DNA from 2 places in the Cellulosimicrobium sp. PMB13 genome. Region 2 is predicted to be linked to the other one. Evidence: riboswitches for the same ligand, from Rfam matches in the RefSeq annotation. Region 2 holds a riboswitch; the other holds the start of a gene.
The links. A riboswitch is a leader RNA that binds a small molecule or an ion and turns the genes downstream of it on or off. The one in region 2 is predicted to bind S-adenosylmethionine.
Positions count from the first base shown of each region.

Region 1 (3,397 bases), 870 kb from region 2:
CGGCGTCGGTGAGCCCGGCGAAGCGGGACGGCACGGCACCGAGCGTCGCGACGACGTCGAGCACCTGGTCGTAGAAGGAGAACGAGCCGGGGACGGACGCGTCGTCGGCGCCGAGGCCGAGCTCGACGAGCCGCCGCACGGTCGCGAGCCGCAGCTCGCGCGCCGTCGTCTCGAGCTCGTCCGCGCTCGTGCGCCCGGCCCAGAACGCCTCGACGGCCTTCTTGAGCTCGCGCCGGCGTCCGATGCGCGGGTAGCCGAGCACCGTGCCGGCCGGGAAGTGGGTAGGGGAGGGTAGGGAAGTGTCCATGTCGATACCTCTAGCTGGTCCGGGAGGACCGGTCAGACGGGCTAGCCGTGCGTGGCGGCGCTCGTCGTGGGCAGGGAGGTGCCGGTGACCCACGGCCCGCTGGCCAGGTCCGGGCCGCCCGGGAGGTCGACGCCGGCGCTCGAGTCGCCGCCGTCGGTCCCGCGCGCCCCACCGCCGAGGTGGACACCCTCGAGCAGGTCAAGTGCGGCGTGGTGCTTGTTGAACGTGTACACGTGCAGGCCCGGCGCACCGGCGTCGAGGACGCGCTGCGCGAGGTCGACCGAGTACGCGATCCCGTAGGCGTGCTGCGCCTCCGGGTCGGGCAGGGCGTCGAGCGCGTCCAGCAGGTGCTGGGGAGCGGGGACGCCCGTGAGCTCCTCGACGCGGCGGAGCCGGCGCGGCTCCGTCGTGGGCAGCAGCCCGGCGAGGATGGGGATCGTCACGCCGGCCGCACGGGCCTCGGCGACGAAGTCGGTGTACGACGACGCGTCGTAGAACAGCTGCGTGATCGCGAAGCTCGCACCGGCCTCCTGCTTCTGCAGGAGCCGGTGCACCTCCTGCGAGCGCGTGGTGCCGGCGTCGCGGTTCCCGTCGACGAACGTCGCGACGGCGATCGTCAACGGGCGGGCCGCCCCGCGCAGGGCGAGCGACGGGTTCGCCGCGCAGCGCGACGCCTCGACCTCGCGCAGGAGCGCGACGAGCTCGATGCTCGAACCCACCCCGTCCGGGGCGGGACGCCAGTCGGGCTGGTCCTTGGGCGGGTCGCCCCGCAGCGCGAGGAAGCTCCGCACACCCGCGTCAAGGAAGTCGGTGATGACGTCCTGCACGTGCTCGCGGGACGCGCCCACGCACGTGAGGTGCGCGATCGCGTGCACGGGCGTGCCGTGCAGGAGCCGGCCGATGACGTCGAGCGACGTCTGGCGGTCGGTGCCCGCCGCGCCGTAGGTCACGGACAGGAAGTCGGGCTGCGTCGCGACGAGCCGGCGCGCGGTCTCCCAGAACTTCGGTGCGGCGTCCGGGCGCCGCGGCGGCATGAGCTCGAACGAGATCGTGGGCCGGGCCGTCTCGGCGTGGGCGCGGCGGACGGCGTCCGCGACGCTCACGGCGCGACCTCGCCCGGGTGCTGCGCGGCCGGGTAGGCCGACGTGCGGACGGGAGCGCTCGCCGTCGGGCACGGCGGGCCCGGACGGTGCGCGAAGGATGCCTCGTTGACCATAGTCACTCCATCGACCCTGGCGTTAGCACCTTTGTCCTCGGGAGGCTTCCGTCGGCGGGTTGCTGCGGTGTCGTCGAGCCAGGACTCTCGACCGCTCTGGATGGTTCACCCGATCCTAAGCGCTATCCGGCATGCGGTCGAGAGCGCTCGTCAGGTGAGACACGCGTGTCGGGGACGAACGGTCCGACGGCGGTCGCTGCGCGGCTCACCGCCGAGGGCGTTCCGGGACGTGCAGACGACGCAGGATCCGGTCGGCCCGCAGCGGGGGGCCGCGGCGGTCGAGCAGCGACACGACGACGACGGTCGCGGTCGCGAGCGGGATCGTCCACGCCGCCGGCTGGGCGAGGAGGGCGCGCACCCACCCCGGCACCGCGCCGTCCCCGCCCGACGGCGCCACTCCGTACCCGGTGACGAGCGCGGAGGACGCGAGCAGCGCCGTCGCGCACAGCACCGCACCCACGACCATCCCCGCGACCGCACCGCGGGCCGTGAGGCCTCGCCACCACACGCCGAGCAGGATGACGGGCGACAGCGCGGACGCGGCGAACACGAACACCGTGCCCACGCTCGTCACGAGACCCTGCGGGATGGTGACGAGCGCGACCGCGAGCGGCACGAGGGTGCACGCGACGGCCGACCACCGGAACGAGCGGACCGTGCCGCCGAACAGGTCCTGGCTGACCACGCCCGCGAGCGCCACGACGAGGCCCGACGACGTGCCGAGGAACGCCGCGAACGCGCCCGCGACGACGAGCGCCCCGAGCAGCTCGCCGCCGACGCCGGGCACGACGCGCGTCGGGAGCGTGAGCACGACGGTGTCGGCGAGCCCGGGCTCGGCGAGGTCCGGTGCGACGACCCGGGCGACGAGTCCCAGGGTGCTCGACACCATGTAGAACACGCTGATCATGACGATGACGACGACGGTCGTGCGCCGCGCGGACCCGCCGTCGGGGCTCGTGTAGAAGCGCACGAGCACGTGCGGGAGGCCGATCGTGCCCAGCAGGAGGGCGAGGAGGAGCGACGTCGTCGCGTACAGGTCCGACCCGGCGGGGCCCTGCGCGTGGGGGAACACGACGGCGGGGTCGTGCGCGGGCGAGTCGGCGAGCGGGCCGCCGTCGGCGCCGAGCGCGAGGAGCAGGACCACCACGGGCACGGTGAGAGCCGTGAGCTTGACCCAGTACTGGAACGCCTGGACGTAGGTGATGGACCGCATGCCGCCCGCCGCGACGACGACGCACACGACCGCGGCCACGCCCACGGACCCGACCCAGGGCGGGACGGGCGCGACGGCCGCGATGACGAGCGCCGCGCCGTGGAGCTGGGGCACGACGTACAGCCACCCGATGACGAGCACGAGGACGCTCGTCACGCGGCGCGCGGTCACCGAGTCGAGGCGCGCCTGGACGAAGTCGGGGATCGTGTAGGCGCCGCTGCGGCGCAGCGGTCCGGCGACGAAGAGCAGGACGAGCAGGTAGCCCGCGGCGTACCCGACGGGGAACCAGAACGCCTCGGAGCCCGCGAGCAGCGCGAGGCCGGACAGCCCGAGGAACGTCCCGGCCGACAGGTACTCGCCGCTGATCGCCGACGCGTTCCACACGGGCCGCACGGTGCGCGACGCGACGAAGAAGTCGCTCGTCGTGCGCGAGATCCGCAGGCCGTAGACGCCGATGAGGACCGTCGCGAGCAGGAGCAGCCCGACGGCGACGAGCGGCAGGGCGGTGCTCACGCGTCCTCCGCGGGCTGGTCGGTGGTCGCGTCGTCCGACCCGGCGAGCGCTCGGAACCGGCGCTCGTTGCGGGCCGCGGCGAGCGCGAAGACCACGGCGAACGCGACGATCACGGGATAGAACCCGTAGGCGTGGACGAGCCAGGGGA
Region 1 is NZ_CP145910.1:609,546-612,942, reverse strand. It holds gene metE (5-methyltetrahydropteroyltriglutamate--homocysteine S-methyltransferase) at 1-307, opposite strand, end outside; gene V5D56_RS02960 (methylenetetrahydrofolate reductase) at 349-1,410, opposite strand; SAM riboswitch class I at 1,528-1,630, opposite strand; gene V5D56_RS02955 (cation acetate symporter) at 1,729-3,249, opposite strand; gene V5D56_RS02950 (hypothetical protein) at 3,246-3,397, opposite strand, start outside.
Region 1: linked by a shared signal. The riboswitch ahead of V5D56_RS02960 (methylenetetrahydrofolate reductase) and the one ahead of V5D56_RS06895 (aminotransferase class V-fold PLP-dependent enzyme) in region 2 are both predicted to bind S-adenosylmethionine.

Region 2 (3,397 bases):
AGGGTCCACCCACCGCACGACGAAGCCCGTGAGGTCGGGCGCGTCGCGGGTCGCGGCGACGAGCCCCGCCATCCCCGCGACGCCGCGAGGCATGGGGGTGCTCATCCCGGACCACATCGCCTCGTCGACGATGCCGGCGAGCGGTTCAGCGTGCTCCAGGGCCAGCGGTTCCAGGCGGAAGCCGTGCCCCGTGAGGACGACGTCGTGCAGCACAGCGCATATCAGAGCACACGAACGCCGCCGCGCACAGAGGGTTCGGCGACCTCGTGGACAACGCTCGTCGACGGTCGGGTGAACGCCCCCCTGACGCCCGGCCCGCGAGAGGTCAGTCGGCGGGGCCGCACCCCGCGGCGTCGGCGAGGAAGCCCGCCGCGGCGGTCGCGAAGAGCCCCTCCAGGCCGGAGCCCGCCGGGACGGGGCGCGGGTCGTCGACGACGGTCCAGCACCCGTCGACCACGGCGTACCGGACCTGCGGCCCCTCCTCGACGTACGCACGCACCGCGTCGACGAGGCGCACGACCTCCGCGCCCGACGTGCCCACGCCGACCGATGCCCGGATGGCGCCCTCGTCGTACCCGAGCCGGGCGAGCAGCGGGTGCGCGCAGAAGCGGCCGTCGCGGACGCCGATGCCGTGCTCCGCCGACAGGTACGCGGCGACGAGGCCCGGGTCGTGGCCGGTCACGGAGAACGTCACGACGCCCACCGGGTCGACCGCGTCGGGCCACACGCTCACCACCTGCACCCCGTCGAGCGCGGACAGCCCCGCGACGAGCGCCGCGCGCAGCGTCGCCTCGTGCGCGTGCAGGGCTGCCGGGTCGAGGCCCGCGAGCGCGTCGCACGCGGCGGCGAGCGCGACGGCGCCCACGACGTTCGGCGACCCGGCCTCGTGGCGCGCGGGCGCCGGCTGCCAGTCGGTGCCGTCGACGCGCACCTGGCGCACGGCGCCGCCGCCCGCGAGGTAGGGCGTGCCCGCGTCGAGCCAGTCGCGACGCCCCACGAGCGCGCCCGCGCCGAACGGCGCGTAGGTCTTGTGGCCCGAGAAGGCGACGTAGTCGACGCCGGTCTCGGCGAGCGAGAACCCGCGGTGCGGGACGAGCTGGGCGCCGTCGAGCACGACCCGCGCCCCGGCGTCGTGCGCGATCCGCACCACGTCCGCGACCGGCAACGACTCGCCCGTGACGTTGGACGCGCCGGTGACGGCGAGGAGCGCGTAGTCGAAGCGCGCGAGCTCCGCGCGCAGGCCGGACAGCGTCTCCGCGACGCTCACGCCGCCCGCCAGGACCGTCGCTCCGCCGCTCCGCTGCCACGGCAGGAGGTTCGCGTGGTGCTCGACGTCGAGGACGAGCACGCGGCCGGGTGTCCCGTCGGGGTTCGCCGGGACGCAGCCCGCGAGGAGGTTGAGCGAGTCGGTCGTGTTACGCGTGACGACCGTGACGTCGTCCTCGCGTGCACCGACGAACGACCCGACCGTGCGGCGCGCGGCCTCGTAGAGCGCCGTCGACACCTGGGAGAGGTAGCCCGCACCGCGGTGCACGCTCGCGTACAGCGGCAGGACCTCGGTCACACGGTCCGCGACGGAGCGAAGCGCCGGCGCGGACGCCGCCACGTCGAGGTTCGCGTACGGGACGCTGCGGCCGTCGACGAGCGGGACGAGCGTGTCGCTGCCCACGACGGGGAGCACGGCCGGCAGCGCGGCGACGTCGCCGGCCGAGAAGGCAGAGTCCGCCGTCGGACACGAGAGTTCGGCGAGAGCAGTCATGGCACGGTCCTCCGAGGTCGTGTCGGGGAGGTGCTCCCCGCGCTTGCCGCGCGCCGGTCGGCGTGCGGCCTGGTCGTCACCCGGGGCACCCCGCCGCGAGAGGAGGGTTGCCGGCCAGCAAACCGGGGTTTCACGCTGGCACTCATGACCTGTCACCCAGGATGTGGGAGGGCTCGCGACCGTGTCAACCGGTGGGCAGGGGGTCTCGCATCCCGGGACGCACAACGCTCCACGACGCGAGACGGGCGTTCCGCGAGCCGGTCACCGTGACGTACGATCCGAGCAACCATCCGGAGCGGCCGAGTGACGTGGCACGTCGACGCCGCAGCAACCCCCTGGCCCGAGAGGGCACGGGCGAGGGTGCTACTGCCACGATCGATGGAGGAGACCCCATGAGCGACCTGACCCCCCGCCCCGCCGACGGCTACGCCGGCGACATCACGCCGCAGGAGGCGTGGGACCTGCTCGCCGCCGACGAGCGGGCCGTCCTCGTGGACGTCCGCACCGAGGGCGAGTGGCGCACCGTCGGCGTGCCCGACGTCGCGCAGCTCGGCCGCGAGGTCGTCTTCGACGAGTGGGTGACACCGTTCGGGCCCAACCCCGCGTTCGTGGACCGGCTCGCCCAGGCGGGTCTCGCCCCGGGCGACGAGCGTCCCGTCGTGTTCCTGTGCCGCTCCGGCCAGCGCTCGATCGGCGCGGCGCGCGCGGCGACCGCGGCCGGTCTCGGGCCGTCGTACAACGTGCTCGAGGGCTTCGAGGGTGCGCCGGGGTTCAGCGGCGCGCGCGACGCCGAGGGCTGGAAGGTGCGCGGCCTGCCCGTCACCGCGTACGCACCCGCCGAGGGCGAGACCGCGCGATGAGCGCGGGAGACGGCGTCGGGCACGTCGCGGGCGGCTCCGGCCGCAAGCCGCTGCCCGCGAGCGCCCGTCCCGCGACGCTCGCCGTGCGCGGCGGCAACGCGCGCACGGAGTTCCAGGAGACGTCCGAGGCGTTGTTCCTCACGCAGGGCTACACGTACGACCGCGCGTCCGACGCCGAGGCCGCTTTCAAGGGCGAGCTCGACCGGTTCGTGTACTCCCGCTACGGGAACCCGACCGTGCACACGTTCGAGGAGCGGCTGCGCCTCATCGAGGGCGCCGAGGCGTGCTACGCGACGGCCTCCGGCATGTCGGCCGTCTTCACGTCGCTCGCGGCGCTCGTGCGGTCCGGGTCGCGGATCGTCGCGGCGCGCGCGCTGTTCGGGTCCAGCGTCGTGATCTTCGACGAGATCTTCGCCAAGTGGGGCGTGCGGACGGACTACGTCGACGGTCACGTGCTGTCCCACTGGGAGGAGGCGCTCTCGACGCCGGCGGACGTCGTGTTCTTCGAGACGCCGTCGAACCCCATGCAGGACATCGTCGACGCGCGCCGCGTGAGCGAGCTCGCCCACGCGGCCGGGGCCGTCGTCGTGCTCGACAACGTGTTCGCGACGCCGCTCATGCAGAAGCCGCTCGAGCTCGGCGCGGACGTCGTCGTGTACTCCGCGACGAAGCACATCGACGGCCAGGGGCGCGTGCTCGGGGGCGCGATCCTCGGGACCGAGGAGTACATCGGCGGGCCGGTCCAGACGTTCATCCGCAACACCGGCCCGACCCTCTC
Region 2 is NZ_CP145910.1:1,482,251-1,485,647, reverse strand. It holds gene V5D56_RS06900 (GNAT family N-acetyltransferase) at 1-213, opposite strand, end outside; gene V5D56_RS06895 (aminotransferase class V-fold PLP-dependent enzyme) at 326-1,759, opposite strand; SAM riboswitch class IV at 1,794-1,909, opposite strand; SAM riboswitch class I at 2,043-2,144, shown strand; gene V5D56_RS06890 (rhodanese-like domain-containing protein) at 2,152-2,619, shown strand; gene V5D56_RS06885 (O-succinylhomoserine sulfhydrylase) at 2,616-3,397, shown strand, end outside.